Regions from separate parts of the Streptomyces sp. NPDC053513 genome, predicted to be linked through region 2. Evidence: riboswitches for the same ligand, from Rfam matches in the RefSeq annotation. Region 2 holds a riboswitch; the other holds the start of a gene.

Region 1 (3,202 bases), on a different contig from region 2:
GAGGTGTCAGGATCCACGCTAGGTTCGAGCAGGCCGTCGTGCCTGTCGGCGCCCCGTCCGTCCCTCACGAGGCGAGGCGGCGTACGGACGACCGCGGCCGTCAGGCGGCCCGGGCCGAGGGTGCCGGCAGCGGGGTCAGGGAGGCGTACTCCAGCGGCGCCGACGGGTCGATCGACACGTCGAGAGGTGCGGGCTCCGCGCCGGAGCGTACGAGGAGGTCGCCGACGGCCGCGATCATGGCGCCGTTGTCGGTGCACAGGGTCATCGGCGGCACGCGCAGCTCGATGCCGGCCGCGGCGCACCGCTGCTCGGCCAGTCCCCGGACGCGCGAGTTGGCCGCGACGCCTCCGACGACGATCAGCGTCTTCACGTCGTACGCCTTGCAGGCGGCCAGCGCCTTGCGGGTCAGCACGTCGGCGACGGCCTCCTGGAGGGCGGCGGCCCCGTCGGCCACCGGCGGCTCCTCACCACGCAGCCGGTGCTTCTCGACCCAGCGGGCGGCCGCGGTCTTGAGGCCGGAGAAGGAGAAGGCGTACGGGTCGTCGCCGGGGCGGGTCAGCGGGCGCGGGAAGTCCACGGCGCGCGGGTCGCCTTCGCGGGCCGCCCGGTCGATCGCGGGCCCGCCCGGGTACGGGAGCCCGAGGATGCGGGCGACCTTGTCGAAGCACTCGCCGGCCGCGTCGTCGAGCGTGTCGCCGAGGTGCAGGATCGGCTCGCGGACCAGGTCCCGTACGAGGAGCAGGGAGGTGTGGCCGCCGGAGACGATCAGCACCACGCAGGGGGTGGGCAGGGGACCGTGCTCCAGGGTGTCGGCGGCGACGTGTCCGGCGAGGTGGTGCACCCCGTACAGCGGCACCCCTGCGGCGTAGGCGAGGGTCTTGGCTCCGGCGAGGCCGACCTGGAGGGCTCCGGAGAGACCGGGGCCAGTGGTGACGGCGACGGCGTCGAGCTGCCCCGGCCGCAGTCCTGCCCGGTCGAGGGCCTCGCGCACGACCGGGTCGAACGACTGGAGGTGCGCCCTGGCCGCGATCTCCGGCACGACGCCGCCGAAGCGGGCGTGCTCGTCCATGCTCGACGCCACGACGTGCGCGAGCAGCTTCCCGTCCTGGACGATCCCGGCGCCGGTCTCGTCGCACGAGGACTCGATCCCGAGCACCACTGGTCCGCTCATCGACCCGTCTCCTTTTGCCTATAGATAGCACCTGCAATATATGTGCAACAAGGAAGGGGCGTGTACCCGCCGAGTCGCGCGTCGGCCACGGACCCGCTCGGGCGGGTGGGGACGCCTCGGCCGGGTGGGGCACGACGGTGCCGGTGCTCCGGTCGCCCGCCTGGACCTCCTTCCGGCACACGGCCCGCCGGCCCCAAGATCGGCCTGTGGTAATTTGCCCGGGCCAGTCGCACCCCCGCACGTATCGACACGATATGGGCGCGGGTCAGGGAATCCGGTGGGAATCCGGAGCTGACGCGCAGCGGTGAGGGTGACGGGCGGAGCATCGGCCACTGGGTCCCGAGGGGCCCGGGAAGGCGCTCCGTCCGGACGACCCCGAGTCCGAAGACCTGCTGGCGACCCGGACGGCGCGTGCCGCCGTCCGGGAAGCACCGTACGACAGGCTCCGCGCATGAGCCGTGACGCAGAGGACTCCTCCCGTGCCCCTCGCCCGCCGCCTCCGCTCCGCCGTGCCGCTCGTGGCCGGTGCCGTTCTCGTCGCCGGCTGCGGCGACGGCACCGGCACCACGACGGCTTCACCCGAGGCGAAAGAGGCGGGCCCCGGTCATCCGGTCCGTCTCGACAACTGCGGACAGCGGGTCGAGGTCGACCGCACTCCCCGCCGTGCCGTCGCCCTCGACCAGGGATCGGCCGAGATCCTGCTCTCCCTCGGCCTGGCCGACCGCATGGTGGGCACCGCCACCTGGACCGATCCGGTGCTCAAGGGACTGGAGAAGGCGAACGCGGGCGTGCCACGGCTGGCCGACCGCTACCCGTCCTTCGAGAAGGTCCTCGACACCGAACCGGACTTCGTCAGCGCCTCCTTCCTCTACACCCTCGGCAAGGGCGGCGTGGCCCCCCGGGAGCAGTTCGCGAAACTCGGCGTCCCCACCTACCTCTCCCCCACCGACTGCGTCGGCAAGGACAACAGCGGCGACGGCGACGGCGTGCGGACGAAGCCGCTGACCATGGACACCGTGTACGGGGAGATCCGCGACCTCGCGCGGGTGTTCGGCGTGCCGGAGCGCGGCGAGAAGCTCGTCGGCGAACTCCGCGCCCGGGTCGAGAAGGCCACGGTCGGGGCGGACTTCGGCGACGCGTCCGTCCTCTACTGGTTCTCCGACTCCCAGGGCCCGTACATGGCCGGCTGCTGCGGCGCCCCGGGCATCGTCAGCGGGGCACTCGGCGTGAAGAACGTCTTCGACGACACGAAGGAGGAGTGGCCGCAGATCAACTGGGAGACCGTCGCCGACCGCGATCCCGACGTGCTCGTGATCGCCGACCTGACCCGCAGGGCGCAGTCGGCCGAGAGCGCCGCGAAGAAGATCGAGTTCCTGGAGTCCCACCCGGTCACCCGGAACATGACCGCGGTGAGGAACAAGCGGTACGTGATCCTCAGCGGGCAGGCCATGAACCCGACCATCCGCACCGTCGAGGGCATCGAGAAGGTCGCCGCCGCGCTGAAGACGTACGGTCTCGCGAGGTGACCCGCTCCGTACGGTCTCGCGAGGCGGCCCGCCCGGAACCCGAGGCGGTGGTCCCGTCGAGCCGAAGCGCCGCCGACCGATCGGCGGCGGTGGGTCCGCCGAGCCGAAGCACCGCCGACCGACCGGCGGCGGGTCCTTCCGTGCGAGCTGCCGTCCGCTCCTCCCGGGCGCTCACGCCGGTCGCCGCGGCGGGTGGGGTCGTCCTGCTGTGCGTCTCGATCGCGCTCGCCGTCACCATCGGCCCGGCCGACCTCCGCGTCTCGGACTCCTGGTCCGTGGTGGTCTCCCACCTCGGCGGGGGCCCGTCCGGCCTGAGCGCGATCCGCGACGGCATCGTCTGGGACCTGCGGCTGCCCCGCACGCTCCTCGCGGCCGTGTGCGGAGCCGGACTCGCGGTCTGCGGCACGGTCCTGCAGTCCCTGCTGCGCAACCCGCTCGCCGACCCGTTCGTCCTCGGCGTCTCCTCCGGCGCCTCGACCGGGGCGGTGGCCGTCGTCGTCCTCGG
Region 2 (3,202 bases):
AGGACGGCGGCGGGCTTCCCCGCGCCCTTCGCGATCATCTCCAGGAGGTGGAAGAGGGCGGTCGGGGCGTTGCCGATGGCGACGACGGAGCCTTCGAGGCGGTCCCGCCACAGTTCGAGCGCGGCGGCGGAGCGGGTGGTGCCCAGCTCGGCGGCGAGGCCCGGCACGGCCGGGTCGGAGAGGGCGCAGAGCACCTCGTTGTCGGCGGGCAGCCGCTTGCGGGTGACGCCGCTGGCCACCATCTGCGCGTCGCAGAGGATGGGCGCGCCGTCGCGGAGGGCGGCGCGGGCGTTCGCGACGACCTGCGGCGAGTACGCGATGTCCTGCACGAGGTCGGTCATGCCGCAGGCGTGGATCATCCGGACCGCCACCTGGGCGACGTCGGCGGGCAGGCCCGCGAGGTCCGCCTCGGCGCGGATCGTGGCAAAGGACCGGCGGTAGATCTCCGTCCCGTCCTTCTCGTAGTCGAACATCCTGTTGCTCTCGCTCATCTCGTGTGGGTCGGCAGGCTGCGGGCCGTGGTCACTGCTTCGGGCAGGGAGGTACGGGGGGTGGGGACGCCGTCCACCAGGTAGGTGTCGTCGCCGGTGGCGAGGACGTCGACCCAGGTGCCGTGCGGGTGCCCGCAGCGGCGCTCGCACCCGGAGAAGTGCACGGGCAGCGGCCCCGCGGGTGCGGCGAGGGCGTCGGTCCTGACGTCGGCGAGGGACTTGGCGCAGCCGGGCCTCCCGGTGCAGGCGCTGACCCCGACGGAGGGCAGGTCGGGCCGGGTGACCAGGCCGTGCGCCTCCAGGTCGGGCAGCCGGTCGGCGCGGGCCCCGACGGCGACCACTCCGCGCCAGGGCGTGAACCGCAGCTCGTCGGCGCCGTCGGCCAGGGCCCGCAGCTGCGCCGCGGTCAGCCGGCCGAGGGGGGCGAGGACGTGCAGGGCGCGCTCGCCGAGCGGTCCGGGCGCGGGCGGCGGGGAGGCGGGAAGCGGCGGTACGGGTACGGGCTCCGCCGTGATCCCGGCCCGCGCGAGGGCCCCGGCCCAGTCGGGAACGTGCCCGTCGGGCAGTTCGCGCGGCCGCCAGGCCCCGTTTCCGGCGGCCTCGGCGGCGTCGAGGAACGCGAGGGCGGCGGTGAGGGCGGCCCGTACGGCGACGGCGGTCGCGGGGACGCCGGCGGACGCGGGGACGACGGCGGTGTCGGCTGCGGTGTCGCCGTCGGCGGTGTCGTCGTCTTCGGCGGCGAGGCGGAAGGCCTCCGGGCCGAGCCGCAGCAGGACCGATCCCTCCGGTCCTGCGATCAAGCTCACATCGCCGCCGAGTCCGGCGACGTCCCCGCGTCCGTCGTCGAGGACGAACAGGAAACGTCCCGAAAGGGACGCGGCCCGGGGCTCGGCGCACAGGGCGGCGTCCAGGGCCCGCGCCCACAACTGCACGTCCGCGTGGCCGAGTCCGTCGAGTCCCGCGCCGGGCGAGGCCACGATGTTGCGGACGCGCTCGTGGGTGGGGGAGGGCAGCAGGCCGGCCCCGGCCAGGAGAGCCGCCAGGTCCGCCCCGCAGCCCTCGCCGAGACCGCGCAGCTCCGCGTTGCCGCGCGAGGTGATGCTGATCCGCCCGTCGCCGAGGGACTCGGCGGCATGGGCCAGGAGATCGGCCTGACGCGCCGTCAACCTGCCTGCGGGCAGGCGCAGTCGGGCGAGGCGGCCGTCGTCGGCGGGGTGCAGGCGCAGCGCCCCGGGGCAGGCGTCGCCACGGTCCCGTATGCGAGCTTCGCCCGGTTCGGGCGTCGGGGGTGGGGTGGGCGGCATGGCGGCGAGCATACCCACGGGGAACCGGCTGACCACCGGGTGTGATCCGGCCGACTCCCCGGTTCCCCCCGGCCCGGAGACGGCACGATCTAGGATGCAGATCGGCATGGGGTCCCAGGACCCCGGGGAGGAAGCCCGGTGAGAATCCGGCGCGGTCCCGCCACTGTGAGCTGCCCCCGTCCGTTCGGGGGCGGTGAGTCAGGAACTCCCGCCGTCCACACGACCACCCGGGGCGCGGACAACCCCGAGGAAGGGCCTGAGCTCGCCATGCTCCTGCTGCTGTCGCACTCCGACACCGACCTGCTCAGCGCCCGCGCGGCCGGAGGTCCGGTGGAGTACCGCTTCGCCAACCCCGCCCGCCTCCCCCTCGCCGACCTCCCGGCCCTCCTCGACGGCGCCGACCTGGTCGTCGTCCGCCTCCTCGGCGGCGTCCGCTCCTGGCAGGAGGGCCTGGACACGGTCCTCGCCGCCGGAAAGCCGGTCGTCGTCCTCAGCGGCGAGCAGGCCCCCGACGCCCAGCTCATGGAGGCCTCCACCGTCCCGATCGGCGTCGCCACCGAGGCCCACGCCTATCTGGCGCACGGCGGCCCGGCCAACCTGGAGCAGCTGGCCCGCTTCCTCTCCGACACCGTCCTGCTCACCGGCCACGGCTTCGACACCCCGGCCGCCGCCCCCACCTGGGGCCCCCTGGAGCGGACCCCCGGGGCCGACGCGACCGGCCCGACCGTCGCCGTGCTCTACTACCGCGCCCACCACATGAGCGGGAACACCGCCTTCGTCGACGCCCTCTGCGGGGCGATCGAGGACGCCGGCGCCCGGGCCCTCCCGCTGTACGTGGCGTCCCTGCGCGCCCCGGAGCCGGAGCTGCTCGACCGCCTCCGTACGGCCGACGCGATCGTCACCACCGTCCTCGCCGCCGGCGGCACCAAGCCCGCCGAGGCCCAGGCCGGCGGCGACGAGGAGGCCTGGGACGCGGGCGCGCTCGCCGCGCTCGACGTGCCGATCCTCCAGGCCCTGTGCCTGACCGGTTCGCGGTCCGCGTGGGAGGAGAACGACGAGGGCCTCTCCCCGCTGGACGCCGCCAGCCAGGTCGCCGTGCCCGAGTTCGACGGCCGGCTCATCACCGTCCCCTTCTCCTTCAAGGAGATCGACGAGGACGGTCTGCCCGCGTACGTCGCCGACGCCGAGCGCGCGGCCCGCGTCGCCGGGATCGCCGTCCGGCACGCCCGGCTCCGCCACATCCCGAACGCCGAGAAGAAGCTGGCGCTCGTCCTCTCCGCGTACCCGACGAAGCACTCCCGCATCGGCAACGCCGTCGGCCTCGACACCCCCGCCTCCGCCGTCGCGCTCCTGCGCCGTCTGATCGCCGAGGGCTACGACTTCGGGCCCGTCGAAGACCTCCCCGGC

Evidence for each region. Region 2 has a riboswitch for cobalamin ahead of cobN (cobaltochelatase subunit CobN). Riboswitches for the same ligand answer to the same signal wherever they lie in the genome.
Region 1: linked by a shared signal. The riboswitch ahead of ACIGW4_RS26190 (ABC transporter substrate-binding protein) and the one ahead of cobN (cobaltochelatase subunit CobN) in region 2 are both predicted to bind cobalamin.

What each region holds. Positions count from the first base shown of each region.
Region 1 covers NZ_JBITXP010000017.1:76,487-79,688, forward strand. The annotation lists gene tsaD (tRNA (adenosine(37)-N6)-threonylcarbamoyltransferase complex transferase subunit TsaD) at 101-1,171, opposite strand; cobalamin riboswitch at 1,379-1,583, shown strand; gene ACIGW4_RS26190 (ABC transporter substrate-binding protein) at 1,651-2,697, shown strand; gene ACIGW4_RS26195 (FecCD family ABC transporter permease) at 2,838-3,202, shown strand, end outside.
Region 2 covers NZ_JBITXP010000002.1:382,673-385,874, forward strand. The annotation lists gene ACIGW4_RS04960 (precorrin-8X methylmutase) at 1-491, opposite strand, end outside; gene ACIGW4_RS04965 (cobalamin biosynthesis protein CobG) at 488-1,807, opposite strand; cobalamin riboswitch at 1,887-2,022, shown strand; gene cobN (cobaltochelatase subunit CobN) at 2,063-3,202, shown strand, end outside.